Regions from separate parts of the Alteromonas sp. WD8-37 genome, predicted to be linked through region 2. Evidence: predicted binding sites of a transcription regulator. Region 2 holds the regulator's gene; the other holds the start of a gene.
What was found. The regulator FliA, encoded in region 2, starts transcription of late flagellar genes. The targets are predictions, from matches to a motif close to CTAAAGNTNNNNNNNNNNNNGCCGATA.
Positions count from the first base shown of each region.

Region 1: a site for FliA is predicted at 2,699-2,725, ahead of ACTUJZ_RS08215 (flagellar protein MotY). Genes of this name have one in related genera too.

Region 1 is NZ_JBUZOV010000002.1:609,699-625,097, reverse strand. It holds gene ACTUJZ_RS08225 (hypothetical protein) at 146-661, opposite strand; gene glpQ (glycerophosphodiester phosphodiesterase) at 786-1,829, shown strand; gene ACTUJZ_RS08215 (flagellar protein MotY) at 1,792-2,661, opposite strand; gene rnt (ribonuclease T) at 2,844-3,503, shown strand; gene ACTUJZ_RS08205 (peroxiredoxin) at 3,556-4,161, opposite strand; gene ACTUJZ_RS08200 (bacterioferritin-associated ferredoxin) at 4,407-4,601, shown strand; gene ACTUJZ_RS08195 (TonB-dependent receptor domain-containing protein) at 4,605-7,466, opposite strand; gene ACTUJZ_RS08190 (FecR family protein) at 7,596-8,672, opposite strand; gene ACTUJZ_RS08185 (RNA polymerase sigma factor) at 8,669-9,226, opposite strand; gene ACTUJZ_RS08180 (TonB-dependent receptor plug domain-containing protein) at 9,339-11,936, opposite strand; gene ACTUJZ_RS08175 (Grx4 family monothiol glutaredoxin) at 12,237-12,584, opposite strand; gene ACTUJZ_RS08170 (superoxide dismutase) at 12,968-13,552, shown strand; gene ACTUJZ_RS08165 (PrkA family serine protein kinase) at 13,787-15,399, shown strand, end outside.
Region 2 is NZ_JBUZOV010000002.1:507,988-523,386, forward strand. It holds gene flhF (flagellar biosynthesis protein FlhF) at 1-914, shown strand, start outside; gene ACTUJZ_RS07725 (MinD/ParA family ATP-binding protein) at 911-1,777, shown strand; gene ACTUJZ_RS07730 (RNA polymerase sigma factor FliA) at 1,774-2,502, shown strand; gene cheY (chemotaxis response regulator CheY) at 2,552-2,935, shown strand; gene ACTUJZ_RS07740 (protein phosphatase CheZ) at 2,970-3,722, shown strand; gene ACTUJZ_RS07745 (chemotaxis protein CheA) at 3,735-5,990, shown strand; gene ACTUJZ_RS07750 (protein-glutamate methylesterase/protein-glutamine glutaminase) at 6,057-7,205, shown strand; gene ACTUJZ_RS07755 (ParA family protein) at 7,218-7,994, shown strand; gene ACTUJZ_RS07760 (chemotaxis protein CheW) at 7,991-8,743, shown strand; gene ACTUJZ_RS07765 (chemotaxis protein CheW) at 8,770-9,261, shown strand; gene ACTUJZ_RS07770 (DUF2802 domain-containing protein) at 9,388-9,801, shown strand; gene metA (homoserine O-succinyltransferase MetA) at 9,970-10,929, shown strand; gene ACTUJZ_RS07780 (homocysteine S-methyltransferase family protein) at 10,916-11,965, shown strand; gene metH (methionine synthase) at 11,975-14,599, shown strand; gene ACTUJZ_RS07790 (DUF938 domain-containing protein) at 14,592-15,194, shown strand; gene ACTUJZ_RS07795 (methyl-accepting chemotaxis protein) at 15,287-15,399, shown strand, end outside.

The DNA.
Region 1 (15,399 bases), 100 kb from region 2:
CCTTTGAGTTAGACCTGTAGTTGTTAGTTGGAGATCGCGGCTTCCGCCGCGATGACTCAAATGGTGGACAGTGGAGGCTCTCCGCCATGACTTTATGGGTGGATAAAGCCGCCTACGCTGCCATAGCGACAGTTCCCGTCCTCGCCTACTCCTGATACCTTTCCCACTCTTCAATCACAATCCAGCCGTCGACGTATACGGTAACCGGGCGCTTGGCATCGTACACAATGCCCTGGTCGTAAAAGTCGCTGATTTGCTGTTGGGTGAGTGTGAGTGGTTTTTGCCGATAAAAATCTTTCATTAATACCGGGCGGTCAAATTCAACATGCTCGCGGGCTGGCACGGGATCCTTGTAGCCGATCCGGCCTACCTTGAAGGTGATCTGGTCCGCTGATACTCCTGTAACTTTTAGCAGGATGTACCGCACGCGGGGATCAGTTTGCGGGTCGATGGCCTGATAATCGATAAACACAAAGTCGCTTTTGCGCAGATCGGTGGCGATATCTGCTGCGGTTTGTTTATCGTAGCTTTGCCAGCAAAAATAGCCGGCAATAAGCACTGCCGCCAGCAGGAGTTCAATATGCAGCGAGGCCCGGGTTTTTATCCCGGAGAGCCACCCGGTGGAGAGATGGCTGGTATTTGCTTGAGGATGGGTATTCACCGTATGACAGTCCTTTGTCAGTGTTCACGCTTCTGTTGTACCAAATTTAACCAGTTTATGACAGAGTTATTCACATGGGAATGAGCCGCCGGCTGTCCCACCCACCCTCAACAGGAATTTAGCCATGCGCATTCAACCTCACGCCATTGTCTGGCTATGCACCTTGGTTTTGCTACTGGGCTGCGTCCGCGCTGGCGCGGTGGAAGTGATCGCCCACCGCGGAGCTTCGGGCTACCTCCCTGAACATACGCTGGAAGCAGCCACGCTGGCTTATGCCCAGCAGGCCGATTATATCGAGCAGGATGTGGTGGCCAGTAAAGATGGGGCGCTGGTGGTGCTGCATGATATTTATTTAGAAACCGTAACCAATGTCGATCAGCACTTTGCCGGTCGCGCCCGCGACGACGGGCATTTTTATGCATTGGATTTTACCCTGGCCGAATTACGGCAACTGCAGGTGCACAGCCGCGAGAATGCGAAGCAGCAGCCGGTGTTTGCTAACCGTTACCGCGGCGTGCCAAGTGGCTTTGGTATCGCCACATTAGAAGAGCACATCGCACTTATCACCGAACTTAATCGTCAGACCGGCCAGCATATCGGCATGTACATCGAAATTAAAGCGCCAGCCTGGCACCGTAAAAATGGTGTGGATCTTTCGCACCAGATCCTGCAGGCGCTAAAGCACCCGGCGATGGTACAAACGGGCACGCCGGTAACAATACAGTGCTTCGATTTTAAGGAAGTCAGACGGCTGCGAAATGAGCTGGATTATAAAGGCAGGCTGGTACAATTGGTGGCAGAGAATAGCTGGCAGGAATCGGCCACTGATTATGACTGGCTACTGACACCGGCGGGGTTAAAAGCTGTGGCTAAGGTGGCAGATGGGATTGGCCCTTGGATCCCGATGCTGGCTGACAGTACGAAAAAGTCCCCACCCGCAGTGGCTGCCTGGGTGGGTCAGGCGCGGCAGCTGGGGCTGCTGATCCACCCTTATACCTACCGTTCCGATGCTCCTGCACTCAACATGCAGGCCGACACGCTGCTGAAATGGTTGCTGCACACTGTGCAGGTGGATGGCGTATTTACCGACCAGGTGCCGCCGGTGCGCCGCCAGCTAAGCCAGGGCCGGCTTAGCTTTTCGACAACTGCACCACCACCCGGCGGTTAAGCGCGCGGCTGTCGCTGGTATCATTGGGTGCGATATGGCGTTTTTCGCCATGTCCGTTGACCTCGATGCGGGCCTGCTCTACCCCCAATGTGGCCAGATATTCTTTGACCTGATTGGCGCGTTTGATGGATAACTGCTCGTTGCTCCAGCGCCCGCCATAACTGTCGGTATAGCCGTCTAACAAGACCAGTTCAAGATTGCTGTCTTCTCTTAAATACTGGCCGATCATTTCCAAGCGCTTTTGTGAATAGTCGGTCAGTTCGGTGCTGCTTTTTTCATAAGACAGTACGGTGTAGGCGATATCGTCAAAGCTAAACGGCAACAGGTTAGACACGCACTGCACAAATTGCTGGTAGGTGCCCATAAAATTACTGGCGTTAAGCGCCACCGCAATCTTGTCATTACGGTTGTACCAATCCTGATAATACAGGGTGGGCCAAAAGCCTTTTTCAAGCTCGCTAAGCATGGTCCAGGCGGCATCCTCCGGCAGGTCGCCATTGTACTGGCGGCGCAACTGCATCTCGGCGATGGGCCGGGCCTGTTGGCCGGGCATCCAGCGCGGCGGGACCGAATACACTGCGGCAATACCGGCCTTTTTAGGCAGCAAGGCCATCTGCATTTCAAATTCCATATTCAGCTGCTTGGCTGCCACACTGGTGAACGTGGCTTTACCATAACCGGGCACTTCGTGAGCCAACTGGCATTGCAGCCGGGTTTGATCTGCCAGTAGCCAGTCTGATGACGCCACGGGCGCGGCATACTGGCGCATAGCGCCATGACCGGAAAAAGACATCATCCCGCTTAACAATATTAAAATGATCAGTCTGTTCATCGTGTGCCTGCTAGCATAAAAACCCTATCAATGGGGTTATCGTCCGGATGGACAAAAAGTTTAGCAGTAATCTGGCGCTCTCGCGTCACCGGCGGGGTAGATATAGCCTGGCAATATTGCGATAATTTGATTTTTGACTTGCCCCGGCCGCATTGGCCCGAGCACGCTGCCCATGAGGTTTTATGTCTGACGACACCCCTACTCTGTCGACCCGCTTTCGCGGCTATTTTCCGGTGGTCATTGATGTTGAAACAGCCGGTTTCAATGCCGCCACCGACGCGTTACTGGAACTGGCAGCGGTGACGGTAAAGATGGATGAAAACGGTGATTTACAGCCCGATCAAACCTTTCATGCTCATATTACCCCGTTTGAAGGAGCAAACTTAGAGCCTGCTGCGCTGGAGTTTAACGGCATCGACCCGCATTGTGCGCTGCGCGGTGCCATCGCGGAAAGTGAGGCGATGAAAGAGCTGTGCAAGACCATCCGCAAAGCGCAAAAAGCTGCCGGCTGCCAGCGCTCGGTGATTGTGGCGCACAATGCCACCTTTGATCAAAGCTTTGTTAACGCAGCGATTGAACGCAGCAACATCAAGCGCACGCCGTTTCATCCGTTTGTCTCGTTTGACACCACCTCGCTGGCCGGCCTGGCATTAGGCCAAACTGTGCTGGTCAAGGCCTGTCAGGCGGCAGGCATTGCGTTTGACCAAAAAGAAGCCCACAGTGCGCTGTATGATGCCAGCCGCACCGTGGATTTATTCTGCTATATGGTGAATCGCTATCGCGCTCTGGGCGGCTGGCCGTTACCGGCCGACGACGATACCGACAAGGCGAAAAACGCATAAAAAAAGGCCGCCTGAAACAGGCGGCCTTATTTGTCTTAAAGCGCTATCAGCCTTACAGGCCTTCTGCTTCTTCAGACAGGTATTTAGCTACGCCTGCAGGGCTGGCGTCCATACCGGCTTTACCTTCAGTCCAGCCAGCCGGGCACACTTCACCGTGCTCTTCGTGGAAGCTTAGCGCGTCAACCATACGCAGCATCTCATCGATGTTACGGCCCAGCGGCAGGTCGTTGATAACCTGGTGGCGAACCATGCCTTCTTCGTCAATCAGGAACGAACCACGGAAAGCCACACCAGCTTCTGGATGCTCAACGTCGTACGCTTTACAGATTTCGTGCTTCACGTCGGCAACCAGCGGATATTTAACCGGGCCAATACCGCCTTCGTTTACTGGGGTATTACGCCATGCATTGTGCGAAAATTGTGAATCGATAGACACACCGATCACTTCCACACCACGCTGCTTGAATTCTTCAAAACGCTTGTCAAAAGCGATCAGCTCAGATGGACACACAAAGGTGAAGTCCAGCGGGTAGAAAAAGACTACTGCTTTTTTACCCTTGATGGTTTCGCTCAGGGTAAAACTATCTACAATTTCACCGTTGCCTAACACAGCTGCGGCTGTGAAATCTGGGGCCTGACGGCCTACTAATACGCTCATGCTTTACTCCATACAGAATAAGTTATTGTGCTTAGTTAGCTAAGCTATTTATATAAATCGCCTCTTACCGGCGTAAGCAATATTGGTGCGAATTTGAAAAAACCAAGCTCGATTCAGCTGATAGAAAATATTCATCGGTAAATCAGTGAGATTGCAAAAACCTCAGAACAAACCAAAGCCATTCACTTGCAAGTCACGTAAATAGCAATTATTATCATTTGCAACAGTGATTGGAGAGCAGTTCCATGTACGTATGCATGTGTTATGGCGTAACAGACAAAGCCATCAAACAAGCCGTTGAAACCCAAGGCGCAGGCAACCTGCGTGAATTACGTGAAGTAATGGATATTGGTAGCCAGTGCGGCAAATGCATCGCCATGGCCCAGCAGATCATCGATAACACCATCATCGACGATTCGTTATTTAAAGATGTTGGCTAAGTATTAAAACTGCCACAGCGCCTGCGCATAAAAAAAGGCGCCATTGATCCCCGCCGGTGAGGTGGGCGGATACAAGGCCCCCACCCGCTCACGATACGGGTTTAAAGAAGGCCGCTCGTCGGTCAGATTGACCGCCCCCGCTGCCAGCGTCCAGCGTTCTGATAACATCCAGCTAAGCTCTGCATCCAGCGTCACCATATCCTCGCCAGTAATATCCAGACCCGCTGAGGCGTCCAGATGATCTTCGTAAAAACTGCCGTAATAATTGGCGCGCCACAATAGCGACACATTTTGCCAGTGATGACGGGTTGTCAGGGTGCCGCGCACCGCCGGCAGATTGTCTTCGAGCATGCGCATCCGCGACGCAGTCAGATTAGGCTTAAGGTTCACCTGGCCATCCTCGCTAGCCACCGGATACAACGAAATTCGCTCTACCTGGGTATCAGTCCAATTGATGGCCAGATCCACATCATGCAGCAGCGCCCCCTGCGACAGCGACCAGTGGGCCACCAAATCAATCCCCTGAGTACGGGTATCAAAATCATTGGCAAAAAACTTGGCGGCAGCGTAGCGACTGGCATCGGTTTGCCCGATGCGGGCCAGCGCCTGTATATCAGCCGCCGATAAGGGGATTGCCGAGGTCGTACTGATGCGATTACGCAGATCTATATTAAAATAGTCCAGGGTCACGTAGGCGGTCTCCCCCCAGGTGGCCACCAGCCCCAGACTACGATTTACAGACTCTTCCGGCTGCAGCAGCTGCGCCCCCAGTTGCACCGAGATGGGATGGGTGGGCGGCAGCGTTGCCTGATCTTCCAGCCCGTTTGCTGCAAACGCGGTGGTGACATTGATTACATTGGCCTGGCCCACCGTGGGGGCTTTGAAGCCGGTACTTAATGAGCCGCGCACCGCCAGCGCCGGGCTTAGCGCATAGCGGGCGCTGATCTTGCCATCAAAGGTGGTCCCGAAGTCAGTAAAACGCTCATGCCGGACCGCCATACCGGCGCTGTAGCGCTCGGCCTGCAGCAGGACGTCTGAATACACCGCGTAATTACTGCGGCTCCAGTGCCCGGCGGCAGCAGGTTGATAGCCGGGAAAACCGTTTGAGCCCACACTGAAGCCCTGCGCGGCCAATGGCCCGGCCTGCCAGGATGCCACATCGCCGGCTTGCTGATGATAGGTTTCACTGCGCCACTCTGCGCCGACATTGACCTGCAGAGGTGCCTGTGTCAGCGGCCAGGAGAAAGGCCGGCTAAAGTCCAGATTGGCAGTGCGCTCCACCTGCTTGACCCCACCGGGGGAAAACTGCTGCGGCGAGGCCGGGCCCAGCGATGGATTGACCGTGTTCACCAGGCTGTAGTCGATATGAGAATAGCCCAGCCCGGCACTGATATCATATTGCCAGCCGCTATCCAACTGGCCCTCAAAACCGGAAAAGACACTGCCATCATTGATCACCCCACCAAACCGCGGGGTAAAGCCGCCGGCATACCACTCATTGTAGGCAAAGCAGTTGCGCCCCACAGCGGTGCTGTTATCGGCGATAAGCGCATAATCTGGCTGGCTGAGCACATTGCCGCTAGTAATGGTTACCTGCGGGCAGGCAATCCCCTGATTGAGCCCGTCTAAATCTGCCACCAGCAAAGCACTCCGATCATCGGCCTGCACAAACACGCCTTCGCGGCCGTGCGGATTACGATAGTAAAAGCCGCCATTGATATCGCGCTGAGCCAGGGTGGCAAAGCCGTACCAGGCGTGCTGGTCAGAAAACCGGTAGCCCAGATTGGCTGCCGCTTTGACATCATGATTGACTTTTAAGGTACCCCACACCTGGGCCGGCTCAGGCACCGCCAGGTTGCCGGCATCGCGCAGCGCCTGGGCATCGCTACGCTGTACCGACCGGGAAGTGGGTTGTTGCTGGCGGTACTCGACCGTGAAATTGGCAAAGCCCTGGGATGATAACGGCAGGCCCAGATTGCCTTGCAGCTGCACCATCTGGCCATCGCCGGCACCGAACTGGCCGGTTTTTACTGCCAGCATGCCGCCTTCGCTGGCATCTTTTAAAACAAAATTGATCACACCGGCAATGGCGTCAGAGCCGTATTGCGCCGCCGCCCCATCACGCAGCACTTCAACCTGCTGTAACGCAGTGGCCGGTAACACAGAAATATCGGGGCCTTGCGCGCCATCTGATAACCCGCCGCCCAAGAAGGTGATCACCGCAGAGCGATGGCGACGTTTACCGTTTAACAGCAGTAGGGTGTGGTCCGAGGCCATGCCGCGCAGATTGGCCGGGCGGACCAGGCTGGTGGCATCATTGATCGGCTGGTCGTTGACATTTAGCGACGGGATGGCGGTGGCCAGCATGCTGACCAGATCGGTGCCTCCCTGGGCATTAAACGCGCTGGCTGAGATGATATCCAGCGGCACATTGGAGCTGACCACTGAGCGCGGGGCATTGCGACTCCCCACCACCGCGATGCGCTCCAGACCAAATTCCATCGACGTTTCACTGGCTGCTTCCGGTGAGCTGGCCGGGGCGCTGGCCTGACGCAGGTAATCTTTATGCCGCACACTCAGGCGGCCACTGGCATCCACCTGCACCGCCAGCTCAGTGCCGGCCAGCAAAGCCTGCAGCCCTTCCTGTAAGGTGTACTCTCCCTGGAGTCGGTTGGTGGTGATATTGGCAATAACATCATAGTCAAAAAGCAGCGTGGTATCGGCCTGGCGGGCAAACTCGGTCAGGGCCTGCTGAGCTGACTGCCCTTCAATGGTAAATGCGTAAGTTTGAGGCGCAGCCGCGCGCGCCGGACCTGAGCCGGCGGCCAGCAGCAGCATTACACACGCACGAAACCATCCCGTCATTAGCATTATTATTTAGCGGCCCATGCGGTTTGCCGCCCGGCAGATCCCGGGCCCGACTATCGCATGCCTGGCCAATATTCGATTTTTTCAATACTGGCACAGGTTTGAAGGAAAAAAAACCGCTATATCTTAACTCTGCGCTGGTGCGGGGCTGGCCTGACGCAACTTGATGGTCATGCCTTCGCGTTCGTGTTGAATATTGAAGCTGGTACGTAACGCCGCCAGCAGGCCACTGATATCGCCCACTTTGAAATAGCCGGCCACCCGCTTGTGCTGCAGGGCTTCATCTTCAATGGCAAAGGTCACCGGTGTATAGCGGCCAATCTCCTGTAGCGCCGAGGCCAGCGGCTCGGCTTTAAATACAATCATGCCCTGCTGCCAGGCCAAATCCTCTTGCACTGCTTCATCGCTTAGCTGTTGGCGAGGGCCAATCTCACCGGCGATGCGGGTTTTTTCACCGGAGACCACCAGCGATTCGGCTGCGGCATTGTCCGGGTCAATTAACGCAGTTGCGCTTGAGCGTTCTGGCTGTGCGCTGGCCTGGCGCACCAGGACCCGGCCTTCGGTCACCACCAGCTCAAAGGCTTTGTCATCGGTGAGCTGCATATTAAACGCGGTGCCGATAGCGGTCACAGTATTGTCACCGGCTTCCACTACAAATGGCCGGTAATGGTCATGGGCCACGGTAAAATGCGCTTCGCCGCGTTGGAGCGAGATGCGGCGCGCATCGCCGCTAAAGTCGATCTCTATTATCGAGTTGGTGTTCATCTGTACCAGCGAACCGTCCGCCAGCTTGATATTACGCTGCTCGCCGATGGCGGTGGCAATGCGCTGAGCAGCAGCAACGGTGTTCGACGGTTCATGGTTTAACCAGGGAATGGCGCCCAACAGCATCAGCCCCAGCCCGCCAATCAACAACGAGGCTGCAATGGCATGCTTACCGCGGCCCCACAGGGCCTGCCACTTGGCTGCCCGTGGTTTTACCGCGCGAGCGGCAGAGAGGGTTTTGACCGTGGACAACACGGTCATTTCGTCCCATAAACTAGCCAGCTCTTCGAGCATCCGACGATGACCGCTGCTGGTTTCCAGCCAGGCTTGCAGCTGCTGGGTTTCCTGTTCACTCAGCCCGCGATCAATTTTGCTGATCCACTCGGCTGCCTGCTCATAAATTGCCTGTTTACTGGTAAATTGCCGAATGTTGTTCATTGACTGCGAACACCCTGATTTGGCCTCTGGCTGCCACTGGGTTCGGCAGCCTGAGAAAGATTAGCCAGATACCGCGAACACATCAGTAGTCCCTTGGCGACGTGCTTTTCCACTGTGCTTTCACTTAGCTCCAGCAGTTCGGCGATATCCTTTTGTTTCATTCCATACACTTTTTTAAGCAAAAAGACGCGCTTTACATCCACCGATAAGGTTTCCGCCGCACGACAAAAATGCACAAAGCGTTCTTTGCTTTCCACATCGTTATCTAAACTGTAACCAATCAGATCATACGGTAAGGTATCCATGTCCTCCACCGCGTCATTTAACTGTTGCGCGGCACTGGTGACATAATTGAGCGCCAGATTACGCACTGTGCGCAACATGTAAGACCGCTGAAATTCGATTTCCTGATTAAGCTCGGCTTCGTAGCTTTTGATATAGGCTTCCTGCACGATATCTTCAATATCGTCGGGGCTCACGATCGCACTGACCGCGCGCATCAGCTTGCTGCGGTATTTTAAGTAGGTATCGGTCAGGCTCGACGTCTTTGTCATTAAACTTTTCTAATTAATATAATAAGTTACTTTATTTGCCATCATGCAATATCGTTGCGGTATTGTCATCCGTTGTGCAACGAGTAAGGGGGCCTGATGCCCCCTTGCCAGGTTAGAACGTGTAAATACCGCGCAGATAGTAGAACCCGCCATTGATGCCAATGGGTGAGGTTACCGGGTACGCCGCCCCTGCCACTTCTGTATCATATAGCACGTTTTCGTCCGGATACTCATCCAGCGCGTTCTTGGCACCGGCTACCAGCTGTATGTTGTCGTTTACATAGTAGCCGACTTCCAGATCCAGGGTAACTTCACTGCCGATATCATCAATGGGTAATGCAGAGTCCAGGTGGTCCTCGTAGATGCTGCCGAAGTAGTTCACCCGGCCCAGCAGGCGCCAGTCACCATTAGTGTGATTGGCAGTCAGGCTCCAGCGAACGGCCGGCAGGTTATCTTCCAGCATCCGGATCCGCTCGGCAGAAATGTTGCCGGAAGCCTGATCCACTTCGGTGGAGGTCCAGTTATAGGCCAGTGAGTATTTAGTGTTGCCGCCCAGCATATCGTGGCTGTAGTTGGCGACCACATCCACCCCTTCGGTGGTGGTATCAAAGTCATTGGTAAAATAGCTGACTTCGGTAAAGCTGGAAGCGTCACTGACCCCTTGCGCTAACAGGGTGGCGATGTCTTCTTCGGTCAGCTTGATCCCAGAGGTGGTGCTGATGCGGTCGGTAACCTCGATGTTGTAGTAATCCACAGTGACAAACAGGCCATTGTCAAAGTTGGCCACCACACCCAGGCTCATGCTTTCAGACTCTTCCGGGGTCAGCACGGTACCGCCTTTTTGTACCGAAATGGGATCGGTCGGCGGCAAGGTAGCCCGGTCAATCAGCTCACCGTCGGTACCAAAGGCAGTGGTAACGTTACGCACATTGCTTTGGCCAATGGTCGGCGCTTTAAAGCCGGTAGAGATGGCACCACGCAACGCCAACGCATCAGTTAACTGCCAGCGGGCCGAAATTTTACCCTTGGTTGTGTCACCAAAATCTGAAAAGTCTTCGTAGCGCACCGCACCGGCCACCAGGAAGTCGTCGGTCAGATACATCTCTGCATCCAGATAAAAGGCAATATTGTGGCGCGAGGCTTCATTCTGGCTACGGGCTGATAAGCCAGGGAAGCCGTTTGAGCCAATCCCAAATCCTTGGGACGCCAGTGGCCCGATTTCATACGAGGCGGTGTCGCCGGCCAAGCTTTCATAGGTCTCGTGGCGATACTGGAAACCACCAGCCACAAACAGCGGCTCACTCATGCCGATATCCACCGGCTTGGTCAGACCCAGGTCAAAGGTTTGCTCTGACTGGGTGTAGCGGCCAGGCTTGAAGGTAGTGGGTGTGTCCGGGCCCAGTGACGGGTTAACGGTGTTGGAAATGGCGAAATCGATTTCGTTTTCACCCAGGCTCAGGCTGACATCATAGGTTAAGTCATTGGCCAGCTCGCCCTTGGTACCAAACACCAGTGACATGTCGGTGACCGTGCCGCCAAACCGTGGGGTAAAGCCGCCAGGGAATAATTCGTTAAAGGCAAAACAGTTTTGCCCTACCGCAGTACTGTTATCTGCAATCAGGCCATAATCGGCATCATCCAATACATTGCCGTCGGTGATCCGCACCTGCGGGCACTGCACGCCGGTGCCGACACCGTCTAAATCGCCCACCAGCAACAAGGGTGTGCCATCATCATCCACGCCACCGTCGTTCACACCGCCACGGGTATGGGGGTTACGGTAATAAAAGCCACCTTCCACTTCACGCTCGGCATAGTTACCAAACATATACGCCTGAGCATTGTTGTTCAGCTCCAGGCCCAGGTTGGCAATCAGTTTAATATCGTCTTTGATTTCCGGGTTACCCCAGATTTGCGCCGGGTCAGCCACAAAGGTATTGCCCGCGGCAATCAGGCCGGCAGCATCATCACGCTGCACACTGCGCGAGGTCGGATCGGCGGTGCGGTATTCGGCACTGACGTTGATAAAGCCATCATCGCTCAGTGGCATACCCACGTTACCGCTGATCTGCACCATGTCGCCATCGCCTTCATAAAACGAGCCGTAGCGCGCTTCCACAATGCCGCCTTCATCGGCATCTTTGAGTACAAAGTTCACAACACCGGCAATAGCATCCGAGCCGTACTGAGCCGCCGCGCCATCACGCAGGACTTCAACCTGTTTAAGTGCCACCGCGGGGATCACCGAGATATCCGGGCCCTGAGCACCATCTGACAAGCCGCCGCCCAAAAAGGTAATAACCGCAGAGCGGTGGCGGCGCTTGCCATTCAGCAGCACCAGGGTGTGGTCTGAGGCCATGCCGCGCAGGTTGGCCGGGCGTACTAAAGAAGAAGCATCATTGATGGGCTGGTCATTCACGTTAAACGAGGGCACCACTGTTTGCAGCATAGACACCATGTCGGTGCTGCCCTGGTTTTTGAATTCTTCGCTGGAAATGATGTCGATGGGCACCGGTGACTCGCCCACCGAACGCGGTGCCGCGCGGGTCCCGACAACCGCAATTTGTTCAACTTCTTCTGGCTCATCGCTCACGGCCTGCTCGGCCAGTTCCTGCGCAACAGCAGTATTAAACGCCAGCACTGAAAAGGCAGCCGACGCTGCACACACAGTGCGGATGGTTTTGGTCAGTAAAGACACAGATGTTTTCATTATTTTTCCCCGGATAGGATGAGAATTAACCAGCCTGGGAGACAGGCTTATTATTTTTGGTTTAGCTGGTTAATCCCATATTCACTTGTTGTTTAAGCAGCGCCGCATGGCACCCCTTGCAGCCTGTTATAAAACAATAAAGCCAGAGAAAACAAACAATTTAAGATAAAAATAATATCTTTTTTCAAACCATAGAGGAAAACGATTTGTGAGTTGTCTATATAGATTGAGGCATTATTCAGGCACAAAAAAACGGGCCATTTTATGCCCGTTTTTTTGCGTTTTGCCGGTTAGCCTGACTTAGTCGGCTTTTTGCTTGGCAGCCGCTTCTTTGATAATTGGCTGCAGCTCATTTTGCTGGAACATCTCGATGATGATATCGCAACCGCCGATTAACTCGCCTTCGACCCACAACTGTGGAAAGGTCGGCCAGTTGGCATATTTTGGTAATTCAGCACGGATATCCGGGTTTTGCAGAATATCCACATAAGCAAACTGCTCACCACACGACATCAGCGCCTGAACCGCCTGGGCAGAAAAACCACAGCTGGGCAGTTTGGGAGACCCTTTCATGTACAGCAGGATCGGATTTTCGGCAATCTGTTCTTTAATTTTGGTGACGGTGGCGTCTGTATTACTATTTTCCATTCAAACCTCACTTGTGCAATGTATGCCCGTAATATGGGCATGACCGGCCAATCTTTCAAGGCGATTATCATAGCACAACCGGCAGGGTCCCAGATACCGGTAGAGCGCGCGCCATGCCCGATGTAGCCAGGTTAAATTCTTTGTCAGGCAGTGATCTGATTGGTTCTGGCAGCGCTATGAGAAGGGTATCGGTACATTAACCCATTCACCACTGACCCGGCGATTTTCCGTTCACATCGGCAAAATCATAAATTTGTCATTGGGTTATGTAAATTCGCCCTTATAATTTTGGGAGCTAAGACCGATGAAGGTAAGGGTTTGAACCACACAGCCGGGCGGTTGTGATGCCTTCACTTAAATTATCACCAATATGGAGACTCGTAATGGCTTTTGAATTACCAGCATTACCTTATGAAAAAAATGCCCTGGAACCGCATATTTCAGCTGAAACGCTGGAGTATCACTATGGTAAACACCACGCTACCTACGTATCCAAACTGAATGGGCTGGTAGAAGGCACAGAAAACGAAAACAAGAGCCTGGAAGAAATCATCAAATCTTCTTCTGGCGGTTTGTTCAACAATGCTGCCCAGGTCTGGAACCACACCTTTTACTGGAACGGTTTGAGCCCGAACGGCGGCGGTGAGCCAAGCGGCGAGCTGGCTGACGCCATCAAAGCCAAGTGGGGCTCATTTGCCGACTTCCAGGCGGCGTTCAATGACAAAGCCACCGGTAACTTCGGCTCAGGCTGGACCTGGTTGGTTAAAACCAGCGACGGCAGCCTGGATATCGTCAACACTGACGATGCTGAAACCCCAATCTCTGGCAATGAGCACACACCACTGTTGACTGCCGATGTCTGGGAACATGCTTACTACATCGATTACCGCAATGCGCGTCCGAAGTACCTGGAAAACTTCTGGGCCATCGTGAACTGGGAATTCGTGGCAGACAACTTTGCCAAGTAAGATCACTCGGTCTTAAGATGCCAAAAAAACCCGCTATCAGGCGGGTTTTTTTTGGTTAAATAAAATGTAATAAAACTCGTAAGTCAAATGACCTAAGTGATTGAAAGAAAGTTCCCATTTTCATAGAACATTTCTTTTTGCACTATTCCTAAATATCGTCAAAAAAAATTTCGCTTTTTAAAATACCGACTAAGCTGAAAGTAAGGGGAACCGTTTTCAGACTTAGAGGTATGCATGGGCATTTTTGAACATTACCAACAACGGTACGAAGAACGTCAGCAAGAAGAATTCACTATTCAGGAATTTTTAGATATCTGCAAGGCGGATCCGGCTGCCTACGCCAATTCTGCCGAGCGTTTGCTGCAGGCAATCGGCGAACCGCAGATGATTGATACTGCCAACGATCCTGCGCTTAGCCGGTTATTTTCAAACCGGGTAATCGCCCGTTACCCGGCCTTCAATGAGTTCTATGGGATGGAAGAATCCATCGAACAAATTGTGTCTTATCTGCGTCACGCAGCGCAGGGCCTGGAAGAGAAAAAACAAATCCTATACCTGTTAGGCCCGGTGGGTGGCGGTAAATCGTCACTGGCCGAACGGCTCAAAGAATTGATGCAAAAAGTGCCGATTTATTGCCTTAAAGGCTCTCCGGTCAATGACCATCCATTTTGTTTATTTGACTTCACCGAAGACGGTGCCATTTTGGAACAAGAATATGGCATTCCCAGCCGGTATCTGAAAACCATCATGTCACCTTGGGTGCGTAAACGGTTGCATGAGTACAACGGCGATATCAGCCAGTTTAAAGTGGTGCGGGTGTACCCATCCATTCTTGACCAAATCGCGATTGCCAAAACCGAACCCGGGGATGAAAACAACCAGGATATTTCCTCGCTGGTGGGTAAAGTCGATATTCGCCGCCTAGAGCAATATGCCCAGAATGATCCCGATGCTTACAGCTATTCAGGCTCGCTGTGTAAAGCCAATCAGGGTCTGATGGAATTTGTAGAAATGTTTAAAGCGCCGATCAAGGTGCTGCATCCACTATTAACTGCCACCCAGGAAGGCAACTATAACCCTACCGAAGGTTTTTCTGCCCTGCCCTTTGATGGCTTGATCCTGGCGCACAGTAACGAGTCTGAATGGCAGTCGTTCCGCAACAACAAAAATAACGAAGCCTTTTTAGACCGGGTTTACATCGTTAAGGTGCCGTATTGCTTGCGGGTCACCGAAGAAATGAAGATCTACCAAAAACTGCTGGATCACAGTGAATTGACAGGCGCACCCTGTGCCCCGGATACGCTGGAATGTTTGGCCCAGTTTACGGTGCTGTCGCGACTTAAAGAGCCGGAAAACTCCAGTGTTTACTCGAAGATGCGGGTGTATGACGGTGAAAGCCTTAAGGACACCGATCCTAAAGCCAAATCCTACCAGGAATACCGCGACTACGCCGGCGTCGATGAAGGCATGGAAGGGCTCTCTACCCGCTTTGCCTTTAAAATCTTATCGCGGGTATTTAACTTTGACCATCAGGAAGTGGCTGCCAACCCAGTACATCTATTCTATGTATTAGAGCGGCAGATTGAACGCGAGCAATTCCCGCAGGAAACAGCCGATCGTTACCGGGAGTTTTTGAAAGGCTATCTGATCCCGCGCTATGTGGAATTTATTGGCAAAGAAATTCAGACTGCGTATCTGGAATCCTATTCTGAATATGGCCAGAACCTGTTTGACCGTTATGTAACTTATGCTGATTTTTGGATCCAGGACCAGGAGTATCGCGATCCGGAAACCGGCCAGTTGTTCGACCGGGCTTCTCTGAATGCCGAGCTGGAAAAAACCGAAAA
Region 2 (15,399 bases):
ATGCCATCAAGGAAGAGCTGGCCTCTTTACGTAATGTGCTGCAGTTTCAGGTGGCCGGCCTGATGAACGACAAGCAGCAGCGCCAGAGCCCGACCCAAAGCTATATGATGCAGTGTCTAGAAGGCATGGGCTTAAGCTACAGCCTGGCTGAACAACTGGTGAATTACACACCAAAAGAATACAACGAACGCGAAGCCTGGATTTATCTGCTTAACCTATTGGCTAATCGCGTCAATGTTTCTGGCAATGATATTCTGCAACAAACCGGCGCGGTAGCGCTGGTGGGGCCAACCGGAACCGGTAAGACCACCACTGTGGCTAAACTGGCTGCACGCTATGCGCAAAAATACGGTGCCGATCAGGTGGCGATGATCACTATCGATACCTACCGGATTGCAGCTTATGAACAACTGGCCACCTATGGCAAGATTATTGGCTGTACGGTACGTAAGGCCCAATCCAGTGAAGAACTGGCCGAATTATTGTTCCAGCTGCGTCACAAGCGCATGGTGTTGATCGATACTGCTGGTTTTAGCCAGCGTGACAGCCGCTTGATCAAGCAACTGGCAAAGTTTGACGGTGGCCAGATGCAACCGGTGAGAAAATACCTGGTGGCGCAGGCAAATACCCAATATCCCGCATTACAGCGTATCATTCACGCCTACGATGCAGTGAAATTGGACGGATGTATTTTTACCAAGCTGGATGAATGTTACAGCTTAGGTGAGGTGCTCAGTGTAGCCATTGAACATGCGCTGCCGGTCAGTTATCTGACCGATGGCCAGCAGGTGCCCGAGGATATTAAAGTGGCAGATGCAAAATCTCTGGTCTCTGCTGCGGCAAAGCTTTATAAAAAGTATGGTTTGACTCATACTAGTGCCAGTAATATCGGAAATTCAGCACAGGCAGTATGATTGAAGATCAAGCGAGTAGCTTACGAAAGATGAATCAGTCACGATTAATTAAAGTCATCGCCGTTACTGGTGGTAAAGGTGGGGTAGGGAAAACCAACATTACCCTGAATACAGCCATTTCCATGGCCAAGCAAGGCAAGCGTGTAATGGTATTGGACGCTGACCTTGGCCTGGCCAATGTGGACGTGATGCTGGGCCTGCGGGTGGAAAAAAATCTCGCCCATGTGTTATCCGGCGAATGTACCTTGGATGAGGTACTGGTGACCGGCCCCCATGGTATCAAGATCGCACCGGCCACTTCCGGTACCCAGTCTATGACCGAACTGACACCCACCGAGCATGCCGGGTTGATCCGCGCGTTCAGTGAGTTGCGCTCGCAAATTGATGTATTGATTGTGGATACCGCCGCCGGGATCTCAGACATGGTATTGAGCTTTTCCAAAGCGTCACAGGATATCATGGTGGTAGTGTGCGACGAGCCAACCTCCTTAACCGATGCCTATGCGTTGATCAAAATTTTGAACCGCGAACACGGGGTGTTCCGCTTTAAGATTGTGGCCAACATGGTGCGGGACATGCGCGAAGGCCAGGAGCTGTTTAATAAACTCTCCAAGGTCACCGGGCGCTTTTTGGATGTGGCGCTGGAGTTAGTGGCAACTGTACCGTTTGACGAAAATATTCGTAAAGCAGTGCGCAAACAAACGGCCATTGTCGATGCCTTTCCCGGCTCGCCAGCAGCCCAGGCCATTACCCGTCTGGCGGCCAATGCCGCACAGTGGCCCATTCCGAATCAACCGGGCGGGCATCTGGAATTTTTTATTGAGCAACTTGTCGCCGGCAAAGCAGTAGGAATGCAGCGTTGAACAACAAAGCGGCCGCTTATCAGCAGCAAACCAATAAAGCCCAGCTTGTGGAGCGGCATGCGCCGCTGGTCAAGCGTATCGCCCATCATCTGATGGCGCGTTTACCCGCCAGTGTGCTGGTGGATGACCTGATTCAGGCGGGCATGATTGGTTTGTTAGAAGCGGCCAAAAATTTTGACGGCTCAAAAGGCGCCAGCTTTGAGACTTTCGCCGGTATCCGTATCCGCGGTGCTATGCTGGATGAAATCCGCAAAGGCGACTGGACGCCGCGCTCGGTACATAAAAATGGCCGCGCCATTACCGAAGCCATCAATGAAGTAGAGCGGGAAACTGGCGGCGATGCCCGTGATGTGGACATTGCAGCCAAGCTGGATGTATCACTGGACACTTACCATCAAATGCTCAATGAAGTAAATGCCGGCAAACTGGTGGGCATTGAAGACTTAGGCGTGTCGGAAGATGTGATCACCACCCCGGCTAATCAGGGGGCTGACACCCCGTTGGAAGATTTGATGCAGGGCGCGTTTCAAAAAGCGCTGGCCCATGCCATCACCACGCTGCCCGAGCGTGAAGCGATTGTGCTTTCGTTGTACTATGACGAAGAACTTAACTTGCGGGAAATCGGTGAAGTACTGGATGTCAGTGAGTCTCGCGTCAGCCAGATACACAGCCAGGCAATGCTAAAATTAAAAGCTAAAATGCAGTCGTGGCGTGCCGATAACTAACCAAACCTAGAACGATTTATAATAATTACTATCCCCGGTGGAGGCCATTTTGGACAAAAATATGAAAATTCTTGTGGTAGATGATTTTTCTACGATGAGACGAATCATAAAGAATTTATTGAAGGATCTGGGCTTTTCCAACATCCAGGAAGCGGATGACGGAAGCACTGCGTTGCCGATGCTGCAACAGGGCGATTTTGATTTTGTGGTGACCGACTGGAATATGCCAGGCATGCAGGGCATCGACCTGCTGCGGGCGATCCGCGCTGATGACAAACTCAAGCAGCTACCGGTGCTGATGGTGACTGCCGAAGCCAAAAAAGAACAAATCGTGGCTGCCGCTCAGGCAGGCGTAAATGGCTATGTGGTAAAACCCTTTACCGCCGCTACCCTCAAAGAAAAATTAGATAAAATCTTCGAACGCTTAGGGTAATCCAGCTGTTCTGACAGACACAGAGGAAAACTGGATGTCGACCAATGTCAATGTGCCTATTTCATTAGAAGAAGCGCGGCAGCTTGTGACTTACCTGGAGCAGGGCGATAACGCTGCTGCTCACGGCCTGCTGGAAGCGATATCTACCAAAGAATCCATCGAGCTGTTTGCCGAAGTGGGCAAGCTAACGCGCCAGCTGCACGATGCCTTGAATAATTTTCAACTGGATGAACGCATTGTTGGCCTGGCCAATGATGATATTCCAGATGCCCAAACCCGCCTGACCTACGTGATTGAGGAAACGGAGAAAGCCGCCAACACCACGATGGATGCGGTGGAAGCCAGTATGCCGATCGCCGAGTCGTTATCCGGGCGAATTGACAGCATCATGCCAGAATGGAAAAAGCTGATGACCCGCCAGATCGAGCTGGGCGAGTTTAAAGCCTTATGCGGCGATATCGATCAGCTGTTAAGCGATGCATCATCCGAATCCGATCGTCTTACCGCGCTACTGACCGAAGTGCTGATGGCCCAGGGCTATCAGGATCTGACCGGGCAGGTGATCCGTCGGGTTATCGAGCTGGTCAAAGAAGTGGAAGACAGCCTGGTGAACATGCTGACCATGTTTGGTGAGCCTGAGGTCAGTGCTGCCGAAGCATCGGCAAAACAACAAAAACAAAACGAAAAAGTCGAAGCAGAAGGGCCGATCATGAATGCCGCAGAACGCGACGACGTTGTAAAAGGTCAGGACGATGTTGATGACCTTTTGTCTAGCTTAGGGTTTTAAGGGAGCGGGCTGATGGCGTTTGATTTAGACGAAGATATTTTACAGGACTTTTTGGTAGAGGCCGGTGAGATCCTGGAGCAGTTGCAAGAGCAGCTGGTGGACCTGGAAAATCACCCCGAAGACAGTGATTTGCTCAACGCAATCTTTCGCGGTTATCACACAGTAAAAGGCGGCGCCGGTTTTTTATCGCTGACCGAACTGGTGGAGATTTGCCACGGTGCCGAAAATGTTTTTGATGTCATGCGCAATGGTCAGCGCACCCTGACCCCTGAGCTGATGGACACCATCTTACAAGCCACCGATGTGGTGGTGGCCATGTTTGAAAAGGTCAAATCCCGTGAGCCGCTGGAACCAGCGGACCCGGCCCTGGTGGAGCTGTTACATCAGCTAAGCACCCCAGAAACCCCGGATGAGGCGATTTTTGACAATGCCAGCCGGGCCGGTGCCCAGCCTGCTACCCCGGGCAATCTGGATGACAACCTGCAGCAGGTGGTAGAGCAGACACCGCAAGCTCCGGAAGTGGCAGCGATGTCGCCATCCGCCGGTGGCAGTATTGATGAAATTACCGAAGACGAATTTGAAAAGCTGCTGGATGAACTACACGGCAGTGGCGCGCCCGGGCGCGCCGCCAACCCGGCTGATGCTGTGGCCGCAACCGAGAATAAACCGGTGTCTGCCACCGCCGCGCCGGCCGGTAGCGGGGATGATATTACCGATGATGAATTTGAAGCACTGTTAGACGAGTTGCATGGTAAAGGCCAGTTTCAGGCTGCAGCCGAGCCAGCCCCGGTAGCCACGTCCAGCGCTGCCCCGGGCGGCAATAATGATGAAATCTCAGATGATGAATTTGAAGCGTTGCTGGACCAGTTACATGGCAAGGGCCAGGGCCCCACAGCCAAAGATGCTGAGCCGGCCGCTACCAGTCAACCTACCAAGGCCGAAGATGCTGTGGATACGGCTACCACCCAGGCGGTGAGCGCCGCCAAGCAACAGCAGGCAACCAGTACTTCGACACCTGCCGCGGCCAGTAGCCCGGCACCGGCCTCAGCCAATGCGCCGGCGGCAAAAAAAGAAGACAAAAAAACGGCAGCTACACCACCGGCCGAAACCACAGTACGGGTCGACACCAAGCGGCTGGATCAGATCATGAACATGGTGGGTGAGCTGGTGCTGGTGAGAAACCGCTTACTGAGCCTGGGCATCAATACCAATGATGAATCCATGACCAAAGCCATTGCCAATCTGGATGTGGTGACCGGTGACCTTCAAGGCGCGGTGATGAAAACCCGCATGCAGCCAATCAAAAAAGTGTTTGGCCGCTTCCCGCGGGTTGTGCGTGATTTGGCTCGCAGCCTGAAAAAAGAAATTACCCTGGAACTGGAAGGCGAAGAAACCGATCTGGATAAAAACCTGGTAGAAGCCCTGGCCGATCCCCTGGTGCATCTGGTACGCAACTCGGTAGACCATGGTATCGAGATGCCGGATGACCGTCAGGCATCGGGTAAACCACGCATGGGAACCGTGCGTTTGTCGGCATCACAGGAAGGCGATCATATTTTGCTGAGCATCGAAGATGATGGTAAAGGCATGGATCCCGCCAAATTGAAAGATATTGCGATTAACCGTGGAGTATTAGATGCTGATGCTGCTGCACGCATGTCAGATGAAGATGCCTTTAATCTGATCTTTGCACCTGGGTTTTCAACCAAAACCGAAATCAGTGATATTTCTGGTCGTGGTGTGGGCATGGATGTGGTGAAAACAAAAATCACCCAGCTCAACGGTACCATTAATATCGACTCACAACTGGGAAAAGGCACCCGTTTAGACATTAAGGTGCCGTTAACCCTAGCGATTTTGCCTACCTTAATGATTATTGTCGGCAAGCAAACCTTTGCGCTGCCGCTTGGCGCGGTCAGCGAAATCATCAATATGGATGTCAGCAAGACCAATACTGTCGATGGCCAACTGACCATGATTGTGCGCAAAAAAGCCATCCCGCTGTTTTTCTTAGGCGACTGGCTGATCCGTGGCGGTAAAGCGGTGGACCGCGAAAAAGGCCATGTGGTGGTGGTGCAAATCGGCACCCAGCAAGTCGGCTTTGTGGTAGATGCGCTGATTGGCCAGGAAGAAGTGGTGATCAAGCCGTTGGATGCGCTGTTGCAAGGCACCCCGGGAATGGCGGGTGCGACCATCACCTCAGATGGCGGCATTGCGCTGATCCTGGATATTCCCGGTCTGCTTAAGCGCTATGCGAAGCGCAGCTAAGCATGCGTCAGCACAAGCAGGCAGCGTCACCAGGCAAGCATAATAGTAACAAGGGTGCAGTAAAACATGGCGTTTAAAGTGTTGATTGTGGATGACTCCAGTTTTTACCGCCGCCGGGTTCGCGATATTTTAAATGCTGATCGCGATCTGGAAGTGGTAGGAGAAGCCGCCAACGGCCAGGAAGCCATCGACATGATCAGCCGGTTCAATCCGGATGTGGTGACCATGGATGTGGAAATGCCAGTGATGGATGGGATCAGCGCGGTCAAAGCTATCATGCAACGCCGCCCGCTGCCCATCATGATGTTTTCCTCGTTAACCCATCAGGGGGCGCAAGCCACACTGGACGCGCTGGAAGCCGGTGCGCTGGACTTTTTACCCAAAAAGTTTGAAGACATTGCCGGCGAGCGTCAGGAAGCTGCCGCCATATTGCGCACCAAGGTGCGCTTGCTGGCGCGCCGTGGTGGTGGGATCCGGCGTGCAGCCATGCCTGCCGCGCGTGGGGATGCCATCAGCATGCCCCGCAATGCACCCAAATCGGCGTTTATTCGTTCTTCATCAGTATTAAGCGGCCAGGCCAATGCCCCGGCGGCGCCTGCTCCGGCGCCCGTTACCTCGGTAACCCGTTCAGGCAAATCCTACCGCTGTCTGGCGGTCGGCGCCTCCACCGGTGGCCCGGTGGCGTTGCAAAAATTATTGATGCCGCTGCCGGCTGATTTTGCCCACCCAATCATCTTGGTGCAGCATATGCCCGGCACCTTTACCCAGGCATTTGCCCAGCGTCTTAATAGCCAGTGCAAAATTCAGGTACAGGAGGCCAGCGATGGCGATGTACTTAAAGCCGGCCATGCGTATCTGGCACCCGGTGGCAAACAATTGCGGGTAGTGTCGCGTCAGGGCCAGGCCGTGGTGCAGATTAGCGAAAGCAACGAGGATAATTTTACTTACAAGCCCAGCGTGGATGTGACCTTTGCCAGCCTGCCTCAGTGCTATGGCGGCGATGTGCTGGGCCTGATTTTAACCGGCATGGGCGCCGATGGCCGCGATGGCTGTCAGACGTTGCGCGAACGCGGGGCTACCATCTGGGCTCAGGACCAGGCTTCGTGTGTGGTATATGGCATGCCGCAGGCCGTGGCCAAAGCCAACCTTGCCCACAAAAGCATTGGCATCGACCATATGTCGGCGTGTGTGCAAACCGAAATGGCCACAGGATAAGGATCCGGGCCGGTGAAGATCTGGACAATTGCCAATCAAAAAGGCGGGGTGGGCAAAACCACTACCACCGTGACCCTGGGCGGGCTGCTGGCCACCCAAGGCCAGCAGGTCTTGTTAATCGACACCGATCCCCATGCGTCACTGAGCTATTATTTCGGCATTGATGCCGACCGGATCCATGCCTCGGTGTACGATATTTTTATTAATAAAGCCACCCTTGATGCCGATACAGTGCTTAACTGTCTGTGCCCGACCCGGGTAGATGGCCTATATGTGCTACCTGCCAGCATGGCGCTGGCCACCCTGGACCGCAAGATGGGCAGTGAACCAGGCATGGGCCTTATTTTGAAAAAAGCCCTGGCCACCGTGCAGGACAAATTTGATGTGGCGCTGATTGACTGCCCGCCGGTACTCGGTGTGCTAATGGTCAATGCACTGGCGGCCTGTGACAAGGTGATTGTGCCGGTGCAGACGGAATTTTTGGCCCTTAAAGGGCTTGATCGCATGATGCAGACCCTGGTGATCATGGGGCGTTCGCTGAACAAGCGTTTCAACACGGTTATCTTACCCACCATGTTTGACCGACGCACCAATGCAGCGATTAAAGCCCAGGCCAGGCTGATGACAGACTATGCCGGTGATGTGTATGCCGGCATGATCCCGGTCGACACCCGCTTTCGCGATGCCAGCCAGGCGCAATTACCCGCCTCCGTGGCGTTTCCCAAAGCGCGCGGTGTGCAGGCCTATGCAACATTTTTAGAGACCCTCGTAGAGCAGGCAGTAATATGAGTAAGCACAGTCCGTTAGGCCAGGAAGCCGTGATGCAGGAGTATCTGGACAGTCTGCTGCACGAGCCGGTTGTCAGCGAGACAGTGGCGCAAACCACGGCGCGTTTGTTAGAGCAGGCGCAGTGGCCGGATGCCGAAGAACCTGTTATTGCGCCGGTCAGTGAGGTAGCCATCCCAGCGGCGTTTGAAGAGGAGCCGGTGGTGGCGACGCCTGTGACACCGGTGGTCGAAGCCTTGAACCAGCCTCAAGACGATGCAGAGGGCGAGCCTGTTGCAGCGTCGGTACAGGCCCTTAAAGGTCAGCTGGACGAGACCTTTCAGGCGTTGTTTTTTGATGTGGCCGGGCTCACTCTGGCAGTACCGCTCATCACCTTAGGCGGGATTCATCAGCTGGAAAAGGTGGGGCCGCTTATTGGCAAGCCAGCCTGGTTTAAAGGGGTGATGCTGCACCGAGAACAAAAAATCAATGTGGTGGATACGGCCCGCTGGGTGATGCCGGAAAAATATGATCAGACTATGGCGGATAATCTCAATTATCAGTACCTGATCATGCTGGGCAACAGCCTGTGGGGGCTGGCCTGCGACAAGCTGGTTAATACCGTGACCTTAACCAAAGATGATATTAAATGGCGGGAAAGCCAGGGCAAACGCCCCTGGCTGGCCGGCATGGTAAAACAAAGAATGTGTGCGTTAGTTGATGTAAATCAGCTAATATCAATGCTAAACAAAGGGTTAGGCAGCCAGGACTAACTGTCTGAACTATCGGAGCCAGGTTCATGAGTGAAGAAAGAGCAATCAACAATCCCCCTGACAGCAACGATCAGGTGTTGCAATGGGTAACCTACCGTCTGGGCGATGAAACATACGGCATCAATGTGATGCAGGTGCAGGAAGTGTTGCGATACACCGAAATCGCCCCGGTGCCTGGCGCGCCGGATTATGTGTTGGGCATTATCAATCTGCGTGGCAATGTAGTCACTGTCATTGATACCCGCGCCCGCTTCGGTCTGGCCCCGGCCGAAACCACCGACAATACCCGCATCGTGATTATCGAGTCTGATGAGCAGGTGGTGGGCATTCTGGTAGACAGTGTGGCCGAAGTGGTTTATCTGAAAACTTCTGAAATCGACAGTGCGCCGAATGTGGGCACCGAGGAAAGCGCCAAGTTTATTCAGGGTGTGAGTAACCGTGATGGCGAGCTGCTGATTTTGGTTGACCTGAACAAGCTGCTTAGCGATGAAGAGTGGGACGAACTGGCTCATCTGTAACCGCTATTGTTACCGGGTGAACACCTCGCACCGCCGCGGCTGTTACAGTAGCCTCCGGCGGTGCGCTTGTTTAAACCGGGCACTCCTTGGTAATCTACTGATATTCAACCTTTTATGGTGTCTGCTATGAACGCCTCACAATTTGCTGTCCTGGCTCTTGCATTAGCCGCTGTGGCGCTGGTTTTAGTGGTGGCACTGTTCGTAGGAATGCTGAATCTGCGCCGGCAACATGCTGCTCACAATGCGCAGGCCAACGCTGCATTGACCCAGGCCCAGGCACAGCTGGAAGCCTTTTCACATCAGCTGGATGAACAGCAAAGCCGCTCGTTAGTTCAAAGTAAGCATTTGCAACAACTCCAAACCCTGCTCACCCAGCAGGAAAATCAGCTGCGTGAAGTCAAACAGCAGGATCCGTCCATGCGTTTATACCAACGTGCTGCCGAACTGGTCCGCCAGGGCGCCAGTGTGGATGAGATCATGGAATCCTGTGATATTCCCCGCGCCGAAGCCGAATTGATCATAACGATTCATAAACATTGATCCCTGCAATATCCTAAGCTCCTAGCCCGATACAGTCTGATGTAGTTTCGAAGCAGAGCATCGCAAAATCACTGTAATCAAAAACGTTTAGACGTCTAGACGTAAATTGGTTGACATCCGCCCTGAGCGCGCCACAATAGAGTCAAGATACTTTGTGGTGGAGCCGCCATGCCGATTCGAATTCCTGAACAACTGCCCGCCCAGGATGTATTGCTGGGCGAAAATATCTTTACCATGGACAGCCAGCGCGCGTCGCATCAGGACATTCGGCCGCTGGAGGTGGGGATTTTAAACCTCATGCCCAACAAGATTGAAACCGAGGTGCAACTGCTGCGGTTGTTGTCTAATACGCCATTGCAAATCAATGTGGACCTCATCCGTATCGATAATCAGGCCCCCAAGCACACTCCACAGTCGCACATGGATGCGTTTTACCATGAGTTTTCGCAGGTCAGCCACAAGCGGTACGACGGCCTGATTGTGACCGGCGCGCCACTGGCGCATCTGGATTATACCGAGGTTAATTACTGGCCGGCTATGGCCACCATTTTTGACTGGGCCCGGCGTCATGTCCAATCCACCCTGTATCTGTGCTGGGCAGCCCATGCTGCCATGTACCATTATTATGGTGTGAAGCGCCAGCTCCGCGAGACCAAATTGTCCGGGGTGTATGAACATCGCGTAAATGACCCCCACAATGAGCTATTGCGTGGCTATGACCCGCTGTTTTTTGCCCCGCATTCACGCTTTGGCCATATCCAGGCGCAGCAATACCAGCAGGTGCCAGGCTTAAGCGTCATTGCAGAATCAGAACAGGCCGGTGCCTATATTGTGGCCAGTGAGGATAAGCGCCAGGTGTTTGTCACCGGGCATCCTGAATATGAGCCGGATACCTTGAGCGAAGAATTTCATCGAGATCGCGCAGCAGGGCTCGACCCGGCCATTCCACTCAACTATTTTACTCAGGATGATCCGGCCGGTGCGCCTCTGGTACGCTGGCGCTCGCATGGCAGTCTGCTGTTTACCAACTGGCTGAATTATTATGTGTATCAAACCACCCCTTATGATTTAAATTTACTGGCTGACGGTTCGCGGCCCCCACAAGAGGTACAACGTGACACAGATTGAGCAATTACACGCCGCTGCCCGGCAGCGTATCCTGGTGTTAGATGGTGCCATGGGCACCATGATTCAGCAGCATCAATTGCAGGAAGCGGATTATCGGGGCGAACAATTTGCCCAGTGGCATTGTGATTTAAAAGGCAACAATGACTTGCTGGCCGTGACTCAGCCCGAGCTGATTTATCAGATCCATTGTGATTATCTGGCGGCTGGCGCCGACATCATTGAAACCAACACCTTTAATGCCACCACCATCGCCATGGCGGATTACGATATGCAAGCGCAGGCGCGACAGATTAATCTGCAGGCTGCCCAGCTGGCCCGCCGGGCCGCCGATGAGTTTACCCGGCGAACCCCTGATAAACCGCGTTTTGTGGCCGGTGTGTTAGGGCCCACCAACCGTACAGCCTCTATTAGTCCGGATGTAAACGATCCAGGTAAGCGTAATGTGACCTTTGATGAGCTGGTCGAGGCCTACAGCGAATCGTGTGAAGCCCTGATTGCCGGTGGGGTGGATATCATCATGCTGGAAACCGTGTTTGATACTTTAAATGCTAAAGCCGCTGCTTTTGCGGTGCAGCAGGTGTTTAACCAGCTGGAGCTGCGCTTACCGGTGATGGTTTCCGGCACCATTACCGATGCCTCCGGGCGCACTTTGTCCGGGCAGACTGCCGAAGCATTTTATTACTCGATGCGCCATACCAGCCCGTTTGCCTTTGGCCTTAACTGTGCGCTGGGCCCGGACCTGCTGCGCCAGTATGTGGTGGAAATTGCCAGTGTCTGTGAGTCTCTGGTCTCAGCCCATCCCAATGCCGGTTTGCCCAATGAATTTGGCGAATACGATTTGGATGCCGAGGCCATGGCTGCGCACATTGGCGAGTGGGCGGATGCCGGCCTGGTGAACATCGTCGGGGGCTGCTGTGGCAGCACCCCAGAGCATATCGCAGCAATTGCCGCAGCGGTGGCGGGCAAAGCGCCCCGTACTCTTCCTCAGTTTGACGTAAAGATGCGTTTGTCAGGGCTTGAACCCTTCGTGCATTAAGGTGAGCGTGTGACAACAGAAATAGCAACATTTATTAATATCGGCGAGCGCACCAATGTGACCGGCTCGGCGCGCTTTAAACGGCTGATCCTGGACGGTGAATATGAAACCGCCCTGGACGTGGCTCGGCAACAGGTAGAAAACGGTGCCCAGATCATCGATATCAATATGGACGAAGCCATGTTGGATTCGGTGGAGGCCATGCGTACCTTTTTAAATCTGATTGCCTCAGAACCGGATATCAGTCGCGTGCCCATTATGATCGACTCGTCCAAGTGGGAAGTGATTGAAACCGGCTTAAAATGCGTGCAGGGCAAAGCCATCGTTAATTCCATCAGCCTTAAAGAAGGCGAAGCCCAGTTTTTACAACAGGCTGCGTTAATTAAACAATATGGCGCGGCAACTGTGGTGATGGCGTTTGATGAATCCGGCCAGGCGGACACCCAGGACCGCAAGGTGGAAATCTGCCAGCGAAGTTACCGCTTACTTACCGAAAAGCTTCAGTTTCCACCGGAAGATATCATTTTTGACCCGAACATTTTTGCGGTCGCTACTGGCATCGAAGATCATAACAATTATGCGGTGGATTTTATCGAAGCCACCCGCATTATCCGCCAAACCTGCCCCCATGTGCACATCTCCGGCGGGCTTTCCAATATCTCGTTTTCGTTTCGTGGTAATAACCCTGTGCGCGAAGCTATGCACTCGGTGTTTTTATATCATGCTATTCGCGCTGGCATGGACATGGGCATCGTGAATGCTGGCCAGCTGGAGGTGTACGATGAAATACCGGCCGCGCTGCGCGAGGCTGTAGAAGATGTCATTCTCAACCGTCGCGACGATGCTACCGAACGCCTGCTGGATATTGCCCCTCAGTTTCAGGGGGATGGCAAGGCTGCCGCCAAAGAAGATTTAAGCTGGCGCGAAACGCCGGTCAACAAACGGCTGGAACATGCGCTGGTCAAAGGTATTACTGACTACATCATCGAGGATACCGAACAGGCCCGTCAGGAAGCCGAGCGGCCGTTGCATGTGATTGAAGGCCCGCTGATGGATGGCATGAATGTGGTGGGCGATTTGTTTGGTGAGGGCAAGATGTTCTTACCCCAGGTGGTCAAATCGGCCCGAGTAATGAAAAAAGCCGTGGCCCATTTACAACCCTATATCGAAGCCGAAAAATCTGACGATACCAAAAGCAACGGCAAAATATTGTTGGCCACCGTCAAAGGTGATGTACATGATATAGGCAAAAATATTGTTGGGGTGGTGTTGCAGTGTAACAATTTCGAGGTCATCGACTTAGGCGTGATGGTGCCCTGTGAAAAAATTCTGCAAACCGCCCGCGAGCAGCAGGTGGACATGATTGGCCTGTCCGGCCTGATCACGCCGTCGCTGGATGAGATGGTCCACGTAGCCAAAGAAATGGAGCGCCAGGGCTTTGACCTGCCATTGCTGATCGGCGGGGCCACGACGTCCAAAGCCCATACAGCGGTAAAAATTGAACAGCATTATCATGCTCCGGTGGCCTATGTAGCCAATGCCAGCCGGGCAGTGGGCGTGTGTCAAAAGCTACTCAACCGTAAAAGCCGGGATGAATATGCCGCCCAGCTCACCGAAGACTATGACAAAGTGCGTGCCCAGCATGCGCGCAAAAAACCACGTTCGAAACCAGTCACCCTGGCCCAGGCCCGGGCCAATGCCGCGCGTCCTGATTGGCAGCGCCGTGCACCGGCACCCAATAAAATGGGAGTGACCCCAGTGACTGCATCACTGGCTACGTTGCGAGACTATATCGACTGGACACCGTTCTTTTTGACCTGGTCGCTGGCCGGAAAATTTCCACGGATTTTAAATGATGAAGTGGTGGGCGAGCAGGCCCGTGAACTGTTTGCCGATGCCAATCAGATGCTGGATGACATCATCGCCAACAACAGCCTGACGGCAAAAGGGGTGATTGGCCTGTTTGCCGCCAATCGGGTAAATGATGATATTGAAATTTATGCCGATCAAAACCGCCAACAGGTAGTGGGTGTGGCTCACCATCTGCGGCAGCAAACCTTCAAAGATAAGCACCCCAACTATTGCCTGGCTGATTTTGTCGCCCCTAAAGACAGCGACCTGGATGATTACCTGGGCGCGTTTGCGGTTACCGCCGGAATTGGTGAGGATGCGCTGGCTGGCCATTACAAGCAGGCCGGTGATGACTATAATAATATCATGGTCAAAGCCGTGGCCGACCGTTTGGCCGAAGCCTTTGCCGAGTACCTGCACGAGCAGGTGCGTAAGCAATATTGGGGCTATGCGGCTGACGAGGCGCTGGACAACGATGCGCTGATCCGCGAAAAATATCAGGGGATCCGCCCGGCACCGGGCTATGCCGCCTGCCCGGAACATACCGAAAAGCAGCTGATTTGGGATCTGCTGGATGCCGAACAGCACACCGGCATGCGGCTGACCGAAAGTTATGCCATGTGGCCGGGGGCCGCAGTCTCCGGCTGGTATTTTGCCCATCCTGAAGCCCGCTATTTTGCCGTGGCCAAGATTCAGGATGATCAATTAAACGATTACGCCACGCGTAAAAACTGGGACCTGACCACTGCCACGCGGTGGCTGGCGCCAAATCTGAATGACTAAACCGTTTAGCCAGGCCTGCGAAAACAACAAGCAGGCCATTGTCGAAATCTTGCAACAGGCCTTTGCTCACTGCCATCGGGTGTTAGAAATAGGCAGCGGCACCGGCCAGCATGCGGTGTACTTTGCCCGTCAATTGCCGCATCTGGAGTGGCATACCAGTGACCAGCCGGCGTACCACAGTGGTATTCGCCAGTGGCTGGCGGCCTTACCGGCAGCCAATCTGCACCCGCCACTGAGCTATCAGGTGGGCGTGGACGAACTGCCGCCGCTGCAGTTTGATGGTGTGTTTACGGCCAATACCGCGCACATCATGCAGCCTGACGAAGTGGCCGACATGATGGAGACAGTGGCCAACAGCCTGCCGCCCACTGGCGTGTTTTGCCAGTACGGGCCATTTACCCAACAAGGCGAATTTAGCAGCGACAGTAATGCCCGCTTTCATGCCAGCCTGGTGGAACAAGGCTATGGTGGCTATCGGGATATCAGTGAATTGCAGCAATGGGCCGGCCCGCTCACACTGCAGCAGTGTTATCCGATGCCGGCCAATAATCTGTTGTTGGTATGGAAAAAACCGTCAGCACATCCGCCGTGTTAACCCCTTGGGCGTAAATTTTCCGCCACGACGGTAAAGTTTTTTATGCTATTGTCGTTATTCTATGTAGGGAAGCACAGAATAATAAGACGAGTATGGGTACATTATCATTACGCAAAAAATTTATGTTCATTGTGGGTGGCAGCATCGCCGCCTTGTTAGCTATTGTGGCAGTCGTAGCGGTAAGCTATATCGGCCGCGCAGCGCA